Regions from separate parts of the Spartinivicinus ruber genome, predicted to be linked through region 1. Evidence: predicted binding sites of a transcription regulator. Region 1 holds the regulator's gene; the other holds the start of a gene.
The links. Region 1 encodes FliA, which starts transcription of late flagellar genes. Its sites were predicted from a motif close to CTAAAGTTNNNNNNNNNNCNGCCGATA; they were not measured.
Positions count from the first base shown of each region.

Region 2: the regulator FliA is predicted to act here: its motif matches at 2,431-2,457, upstream of G4Y78_RS16485 (flagellin N-terminal helical domain-containing protein).

Region 1 is NZ_CP048878.1:2,444,529-2,448,748, reverse strand. Features, by position in the region: gene G4Y78_RS11495 (chemotaxis protein CheA) at 1-636, opposite strand, end outside; gene G4Y78_RS11490 (protein phosphatase CheZ) at 649-1,437, opposite strand; gene cheY (chemotaxis response regulator CheY) at 1,447-1,827, opposite strand; gene G4Y78_RS11480 (RNA polymerase sigma factor FliA) at 1,921-2,658, opposite strand; gene G4Y78_RS11475 (MinD/ParA family protein) at 2,670-3,491, opposite strand; gene flhF (flagellar biosynthesis protein FlhF) at 3,703-4,220, opposite strand, start outside.
Region 2 is NZ_CP048878.1:3,599,758-3,603,977, forward strand. Features, by position in the region: gene G4Y78_RS16480 (flagellar protein FlaG) at 1-179, opposite strand, end outside; gene G4Y78_RS16485 (flagellin N-terminal helical domain-containing protein) at 275-2,329, opposite strand; gene G4Y78_RS31550 (flagellin) at 2,647-4,206, opposite strand.

The sequences.
Region 1 (4,220 bases):
TTCAAACTCATCTTCCGTGATTTCATCACCCCCAGCCACTGAAGCTGCTGGCTTTGCAGACTCTTTGGCAGTGGCTGTAGGCTCTTCTGCCACCGCATTCAACAGTTTTTCAAACTCCGCATCCGTAATATCTTCCCCCTCCCCCCCAGCTGCCGGTGATTCCGAAGGTGCAGCGGTTGGCGCAGGGGCTGCTGGTTGAGGTGGAGGAGGCTCTGGTGCAGGGGCCTCTGCAGCAGGTGCAGCACCTTCAGGTTGAGCTAAATCAGCCAGCGCTTTTAATAACTGAGGGTCAGCAGGTGTAGGCTCAACCCGGTCACGTACCTGGCTGAACATTTCGTTGATGGTATCAAGTGCCTGTAAAACAACATCCATTAATTCCGTAGAAACTGACCGTTGACCATTACGTAAAATATCGAAAACATTTTCTGCAACATGACAGCAATCAACAAGATTATTCAACTGAAGAAAACCAGCCCCTCCTTTAACAGTATGAAACCCACGGAAAATGGCATTTAGTAAGTCCATATCATCAGGTCGATTTTCCAGATCGACCAGCTGTTCTGACAGCAGTTCTAAGATTTCTCCAGCTTCAACCAAAAAGTCCTGTAGGATGTCTTCATCAGCCTCAAAACTCATGAGACAGCTCCCCTAAAACCCCAAACTAGAAAGCAAGTCATCAACATCATCTTGGCCTGATACAACATCGACCCGTTCCTCTGCTTTTATTTGTGGGCCTTCGGCAGCAATAGAATCTTCTTTGATTGCGGATATTTCATGCTCAGTACCCGTCAGTTTATCTACCTGACCAGCCATTCTAACTAAATCAACCAAACTGTCTTCTACTTGTTGAACAAGCTCAACGACTTTTTTAATAACTTGTCCAGTTAAATCCTGATAGTTTTGTGCAACTAAAATTTCGGTTAAATTACTATGGACTTCATTAACTTGTTTTTCACTGCGATCTAAAAATTCATCCATTTGTTTATAGAGTTTTCTAAATTCATCAGGATTCATTTGCCGCTTGCGAATTTTAGTCCATTCATCCCTTAAACTGTGAGCATCTGATTTTAATTCATCAACAATCGGCATACAGTTATCAACCAAATCCATGGTGGTATTTGCCGCTGTCTCGGTCATTTTTGTTACGTATTCTAAACGGTCAGAAGCATCAACCATGTCAGACATCGCTTCTTTATCATCACCTGCTAATCCTGCCTCCACATGAAAATTTCGGATGGATTCATGTAGTGCTCTCGTCAGCCGACCTACTTCCTGATACAGGCTTTTATCTCTAACTTCATTAATTTCATGGATGATTTCGATGGCATCTTTTAAATTGCCTTTTTCCAAATGCTCCACCATTTTTTGAGCCTGTTCTTTCAGGCTCACTTCAAACTCAGTGGGCGCATGGTCTTTTAATTTATCGAGCAGCGACATATATACCTCTTAACCACCTGCTTCAACACGCTCAAAAATCTTTTCGATTTTCTCCTTTAACACTGCAGCAGTAAAAGGTTTTACTACATAGCCATTCACACCTGCCTGAGCTGCTTCAATAATTTGATCCCGCTTGGCCTCGGCAGTTACCATTAAAACAGGCAGTGAATTTAATTTTGGGTCTGCTCTAACTGCTTTAAGTAAATCAATGCCAGTCATACCTGGCATATTCCAGTCAGTCACCAGAAAATCAAAACCACCACTTTGCAACATCGGTAGAGCGGTTTGCCCATCATCTGCTTCTGACGTATTTGTAAAACCCAAGTCACGAAGCAGATTTTTTATGATCCGCCTCATCGTAGAAAAATCATCTACGATTAGAATTTTCATATTTTTGTCCAAAGCGACCTCCATCAAGCCACATTGATGTTTGTGCTGAACATCTAACTTACTAGTCTAGTAGGTCATTAAGAGGGTGCCAGTCTATTCAACTGCCCAGTCATTCAGGCGAGCTCGAAGTCGAGCGGCTGCTTGACTGTGAAGCTGACTGACGCGAGACTCACTCACCCCCAATACCATGCCAATTTCCTTGAGGTTAAGCTCTTCGTCATAATAAAGAGAAAGCAATAATTGCTCTCGTTCCGGTAGCGTGGCAATGGCATTAGCCAGTGCTTTTTTAAACTGCTCAGTTTGATGCTTGGTTGGCGGCGACGATTGTTGTTGATCCGCTACCCAAGTATGTCTTCCATCTTGGCTACTCAGTAACTCTTCAAAACTAAATAGCCGACTTGAAGCTGTATCACTTAACAGCTGATGGTATTCAGTTAAGCCTAATCCTAATTCTTCTGCAATTTCAGAATCTTTTGCGTCTCGTCCCAACCTTGCTTCTAAAGCACTGATCGCTTCAGTAATCCGTCGACTATTACGATGAACAGAACGTGGTACCCAATCTCCTTTGCGAATTTCATCCAACATCGCACCACGAACTCGAATTCCAGCATAGGTTTCAAAGGTCGCACCTTTGCTCCCATCGTATTTTTTGGCAGCTTCTAACAGGCCGATCATGCCCGCTTGTAATAAATCATCCAACTGCACCTGCGAAGGTAATCGTGCTGCCAAATGATGGGCAATTCGCTTCACTAAACCAGTATACTGCTCAATTAATTGCTGGTTAAATTGTTGTCCTGACTTTGAATACAAACCTGCTTCATTCGACGCCATATAATTGCCTACTATCGACCAGCCTCACCAGCCACCAGGTTTTCAATAAAAAATTCTAAATGCCCACGAGGAGATGACGGAAGGGGAAAGGCGTCCACTTTTTGTGCCAGTGCTCTAATTGCCACGGCCGCTTTAGAGCGAGGATAAGCATCGATAACCGCGCGTTGGCGCAAGACCGCTTTCCGTACAGCCTCATCCCACGGTATAGCACCCAAATATTGCAGCGCCACTTCTAAAAATCGGTCGGTTACATTGACCAGTTTATTAAATATATTATGGCCCTCCTGCTGGGATCTCACCATATTGGCCACGATTCGAAACCGCAATAAGCCATAATCACGGTGCAATAGCTTAATCATGGCATAAGCATCAGTTATGGAAGTGGGTTCATCGGTAACGACAATAATGAGTTCTTGCGCAGCCCGCACAAAGCTAATAACCGTGTCAGAAATACCCGCAGCGGTATCAATAATTAGCATGTCCAACTGATGGCTAAGCTCACTGAACGCAGAAATCATCCCTGCATGTTCTTGCGAACTCAATTCAGTCATTTTTTGGGTACCAGAAGAAGCAGGAATAATACGTACGCCACCAGGGCCAGGGAGAATAATATCTTTTAAATCACAGCGGCCTTCCAATACATCAGCCATATTTCGAGTAGGCGATAATCCCAGTAAAATGTCCACATTTGCCAGCCCTAAATCGGCATCCAATAACATCACCCGACGCCCTAGTTCAGCCAACGCAATACTTAAATTTACCGCTACATTTGTTTTACCTACGCCCCCTTTTGCTCCTGTCACCGCTACGACTTGTACTGGATGTCTGATCATATGAAGATTAATCCTGGTTTATCTCCTTAATGAATGGCTTTGAGATTAGTTCAACAACAGCCGATTCACCTTGGCTGTACTCTACAACTGTCGAATACAGTTAAATAAGGAATAGCTTAACAAAGGTTAACGGTGAACTACCCCTCTCAGCTCCGTAATTATTATTGTCATATCCTTTACTTTAGAGGACCCCACTAAATACAAATGGACACTAACCCACATTTGCTTGCACAGGGCTTGTTGCTGCCATTGGGTTAGCCTGCATATAAGCAGACATTAATTCACTGTCTGCTAATTCAGCATGTTGGCTGAGTGCCACCGCGCGACTGATCACTTGGTGAGCCCGAGCTTGATGAATATCATCCGGAATTCGTTGTCCATCAGTGATATAAGAAACCGCAAGATGTTTATCCATTAGTAGCTCAACCGTCTCACCCAGGCTGGAAGCTTCATCCAACTTCGTTAATACACCACCTACCAACCGAGTCTGGCTATAAGTGTTATAAGCCACTTGTAGCACTTGTTGCTGACTAGTTGTCGATAACACAAGCAACCCTCTCACCATTGGGCGTACCTGATTTAATATAGATAATTGTAGCTGCAATTTAGGGTCTTGGTGGTTTAGCCCAGCCGTATCAATGAGGACCAAGGATTTTTTCTGGAAACTATCTAACGCCATTTGTAACTGGTGTCCATTCCCAACTATTTTAACTGGCACATTTAATATTT
Region 2 (4,220 bases), 1.2 Mb from region 1:
TCACCCACCTTGGTATTGGTAGATAGTTCCTGCTTGGAGTCAGCTCCCTGCACATTGGTAACTTCCGGTATTTTGCTCACTTCCTTTGTACCAGCAACTACTTCGGGGGGCAGTGAATGTGGCTTTGTTGATACTGCCTCCATTTTCAAGGTAGGCGATGTCAGATCAACCTCTTTCATATCTCACCTCATCACCTCACAAACACCAATACCGACACTGGATAACCAGTGTCGGCCCGCACCTAAGTTAAATCTATTACTTTAGTGATATGTCACTACTGTAACAGAGATAAAACTTGCTGCGGCCTGGCATTAGCCTGAGCCAGTATTGAAATACCAGCTTGTTGTAATACCTGAGCCCGTGAAAGCTCAGCTGTTTCTGCTGCAAAATCCGCATCCTTAACCCGAGAATTTGCCACAGATAAATTTTCACTGTTAATGGTTAAATTGCTAATTGCTGACTGGAATCTGTTTTGAATAGCCCCAAGTGTACCTTGCTGCTTTGCTACCTGCTGCAACGCATTATCAACAGCAGTGATAGCCTTATTTGCACCAGCGACTGTTGAAATATCCACATTTTTTATTAACTGCCCATCCTCTGAACTAGCATAAATACCAGTCGACAACCCTGCTTTATTAATGCCGTTAGATGCATTGTTGGTAGTTAGAGTAATTTTTCCTGCTGAAGATAATTCAAAACCACCAACGTTAGTAGTAACAATACCAGCAGCAAAACCAAAATCAGCTTGGTTAGCACCTGCAGCCAGCACGATGTTTCTGCCATCTGCTGCAACAAGTTTAAAGGAATCCTCAAAAACCTCAGCACTTACGCCAGTTTCACCTGACCTTAAATTAATCGCATCTACTACCAATTGTTGCACTTCAGATACACTATCAGCCGCTGATTTACTCAAATCAATGGTACTACCATTAACCACAATACTACCAGTTTGTGCTGCATCACCTGTTATTGTCCCACCAAATACCGAATTTTCGAGCACTTTAGCAGTAACCCCAGTTTCATCAGATAACCGGTTAATGGCAGCAACTTTGGCAATAGCACTACCACTGGCACTGGCTGTTGATGCCGTATCATCTGTCGATAATGATGGGCCTACTGCTATACCATTTATAACTAGATCACCTGTAGTAAGGGCTGCTGTCGTATTATCACGACTGACGATGACACTGTTGCCACCGCTGAATGTGCCTGCTTGTAGTCCAGCATTCACTAATCCATCACTATTCGTTGTACTGAGAGTAATATCACTGCCATCATCAGAAATTAAATTAAAGGTTCCTGTATAAGTACCTGCAGCACTTATACCTACAGCGGCAGCAATACCATTAGCACTATCAGCAAAAACAATATTTCGGCCATCATCTGCGACTAAAGTTATACCTGTATCCACACTACCTGTATTTACAGCTCTTACACCGGTTTGTGCTGACTTTTGGTTAATGGCATTTACCACTGCTTCACGGTTAGTATCGGCATCAAGGTTAGTGTCAGAAGAAACTGAAATGCTAACACCATTGATAGTCAGTTGATCACCTGCTGCTACTGTTCCATTCGTTGCTGCAACACCGGTGTAACCGACTTCATTAGCATTTACTGTCGCCGTAACACCTGTTTGATCAGCAACTTTATTTATAGCTGCTGCTTTAGCAATGGCACTCATTTCCTTACTTGCAGTAGATAGGGCATCATCACTTCCCAGGCTTGAGCCAACAGCAATACCATTAATTATCAAGTCCCCACCATTTAAAGCAGAGCTTGTAGCGGTACGTTGGGAGGAAACCCCATCTGTTGCAGCACTTCCCATTTTATCGGTAGTTGCCCCATTAATATTGACGCTAATTGCTTCCCCTACATTTGCCCCAGTTTGAAATCTCGCAGCAGTAAAAGAGCCATCAATTAATTTCTGGCCATTAAAAGCCGTTTTTTCTGCTACAGACTGTATTTCAGCAACTAACTGATTAACCTCATCGTTTAATGCCTCTCTATCAATATCAGTATTAGTGGCATTAGCTGACTGGACTGCCAACTCACGAATCCGCTGTAAATTCGAACTTATCGATGCTAAGGCTCCCTCGGCGGTCTGAGCTAGTGAAATGGCATCATTTGCGTTACGTATTGCCACTGATGTACCTCTAATTTGTGTATCAAATCGAGTCGATATGGCTAAACCGGCAGCATCATCAGCTGCTCCGTTAATTCTCAAACCAGATGACAGCCGCTGTAACGCCTGACCTTGAGCCGCTTGAGAGTTATTTAAATTTCGCTGAGCAATGAGGGAAGCAATATTGGTGTTGATGATCTGAGGCATGCTGTGTTCTCCTTATTAACCTCTAACAAATCCAGGTCAGAGGGCCTACGCGATGTCTCAGCTTGAAACTGAAGTGTCGCGGCTAACCTTCCTGTTTTGGTTAGCGGCAATAAAGAGAAAAAGTTTTAGATGTTTTCGTGATCAAAAACATCATTAATATTAATTACCTTAAATCACTAAAATTTATATTTGCTTCTCAATGACTTACAGCGCTCTCGCTCTAACTTGCCTCCTCTCTTTAAATTAAACGCCCTTTTCTTTATGGCTAAAACCGGGCTTGGTTAACAAGCCCGGTGTTTTTATTACCGTATTTATTATTACTGAAGGAGTGACAACACCTGCTGAGGTCTCGCATTGGCTTGTGCCAATACTGAGATACCAGCTTGTTGTAGTACCTGTGCCCTTGATAGTTCAGCCGTTTCAGCTGCGAAGTCCGCATCTCTAATCCGTGAGTTAGCTGCTGATAGGTTCTCACTACTGATCGATAAGTTATTGATGGTAGATAAGAACCGGTTTTGTACCGCACCGAGTTCTGCTTGCTGGGCCGAAATTTGAGCTAGAGCATTTTCCACAGAGATTATGGCTTCATTGGCTCCTACGACAGTTGACACATCTATATCCTTGACCAATTGGCCATCTTCTCCTCCACCAAAGGTACCGATCTGTAAGCCAGCACTAACAATGTTACCTGTATTCGTCGAAAGCTCAAATTTACCTGCTGAGATTAGCGAAATTGAACTTTGAGTGGTTGCAACTGCAAAGCCAGAGTTACCTGCCGTAATCCCTGTCAATGAAGTTACATCAATGTTACGGCCATCATCAGCAATTAGCCTAAACTGAGTTGCTCCAAAGGCTTCTGCCCTTACGCCAGTTTGTCCAGAGGCATTATTAACCGCTGTGACAATGATATTTTGAATATCACTTATAGAGTCAGTGTCTGAGTAGGAGATACTAATGCTCGTACCATTGATTGTCGCCGCACCACTCTCAGCAGTACCAGCTGTAATGGCTGCACTCACTACAAATGTTGCATTAGCTGTTGCAGTTACCCCAGTTTGATCACTGACTAAGTTGATAGCCGCAGCCTTGGCAATCGCACTAGCATTATTTTGAACACTGGATGCTGTATCAAATGACGCCTGAGTAGGACCAACTGCAATTCCGTTGATCACTAGATCACCTGTCACGAAGGCATTTGCATCAACCACATCGCCTACCGCGCCACCATTAACACCACTAAAAGTACCAACCTCAAAACCCGCATTATCAATATTGCCAGTCGTTGTATCCAAGGTAAAATCGGAGCCATCGCGGGAGATGAGAGAATAAGTTCCAATATACGTAGTGCCTGGAGCAGCTCCTCCTGTAGCTAACCCAACCGCGTTAGTTGTAACAGAGCCATCAACTAATACTATGTTTCGGCCATCTTCGGCATCCAGAGTTATTCCAGTAGTTGCGTTACCATCAAAAGATGCAACAACCCCTGTTTGACCAGACTTTTCGTTAATAGAGTTCACCACACTTTGCAAATTAGCCTGTTCAGTTAGGTTTTGATCCACAGCAACTTCGATCGTCACACCATTGATTAACACATTGCCATTTTTATCACCAGCAGCTGACGTAAATGCTGTGCCAAGCACAGTTGTACCGTCAACAGTAGCAATAATTCCTGATTGATCAGATACTTTATTTACTGCTGCAGCCTTAGCAATAGCACTTTGCTCCTGATCCACCGTTGAAAACTTATCATCTACCCCTGAAGAAGCTCCAACTGCAATACCATTAATCACCAAGTCACCTGCCGCTAATGCATTGGCGGCAATGCGATTAGAAGAAAATCCTGCTTCTAGTGCACTCCCCAAACTTTCTGTAGTCACCTTTGAAACAGTTA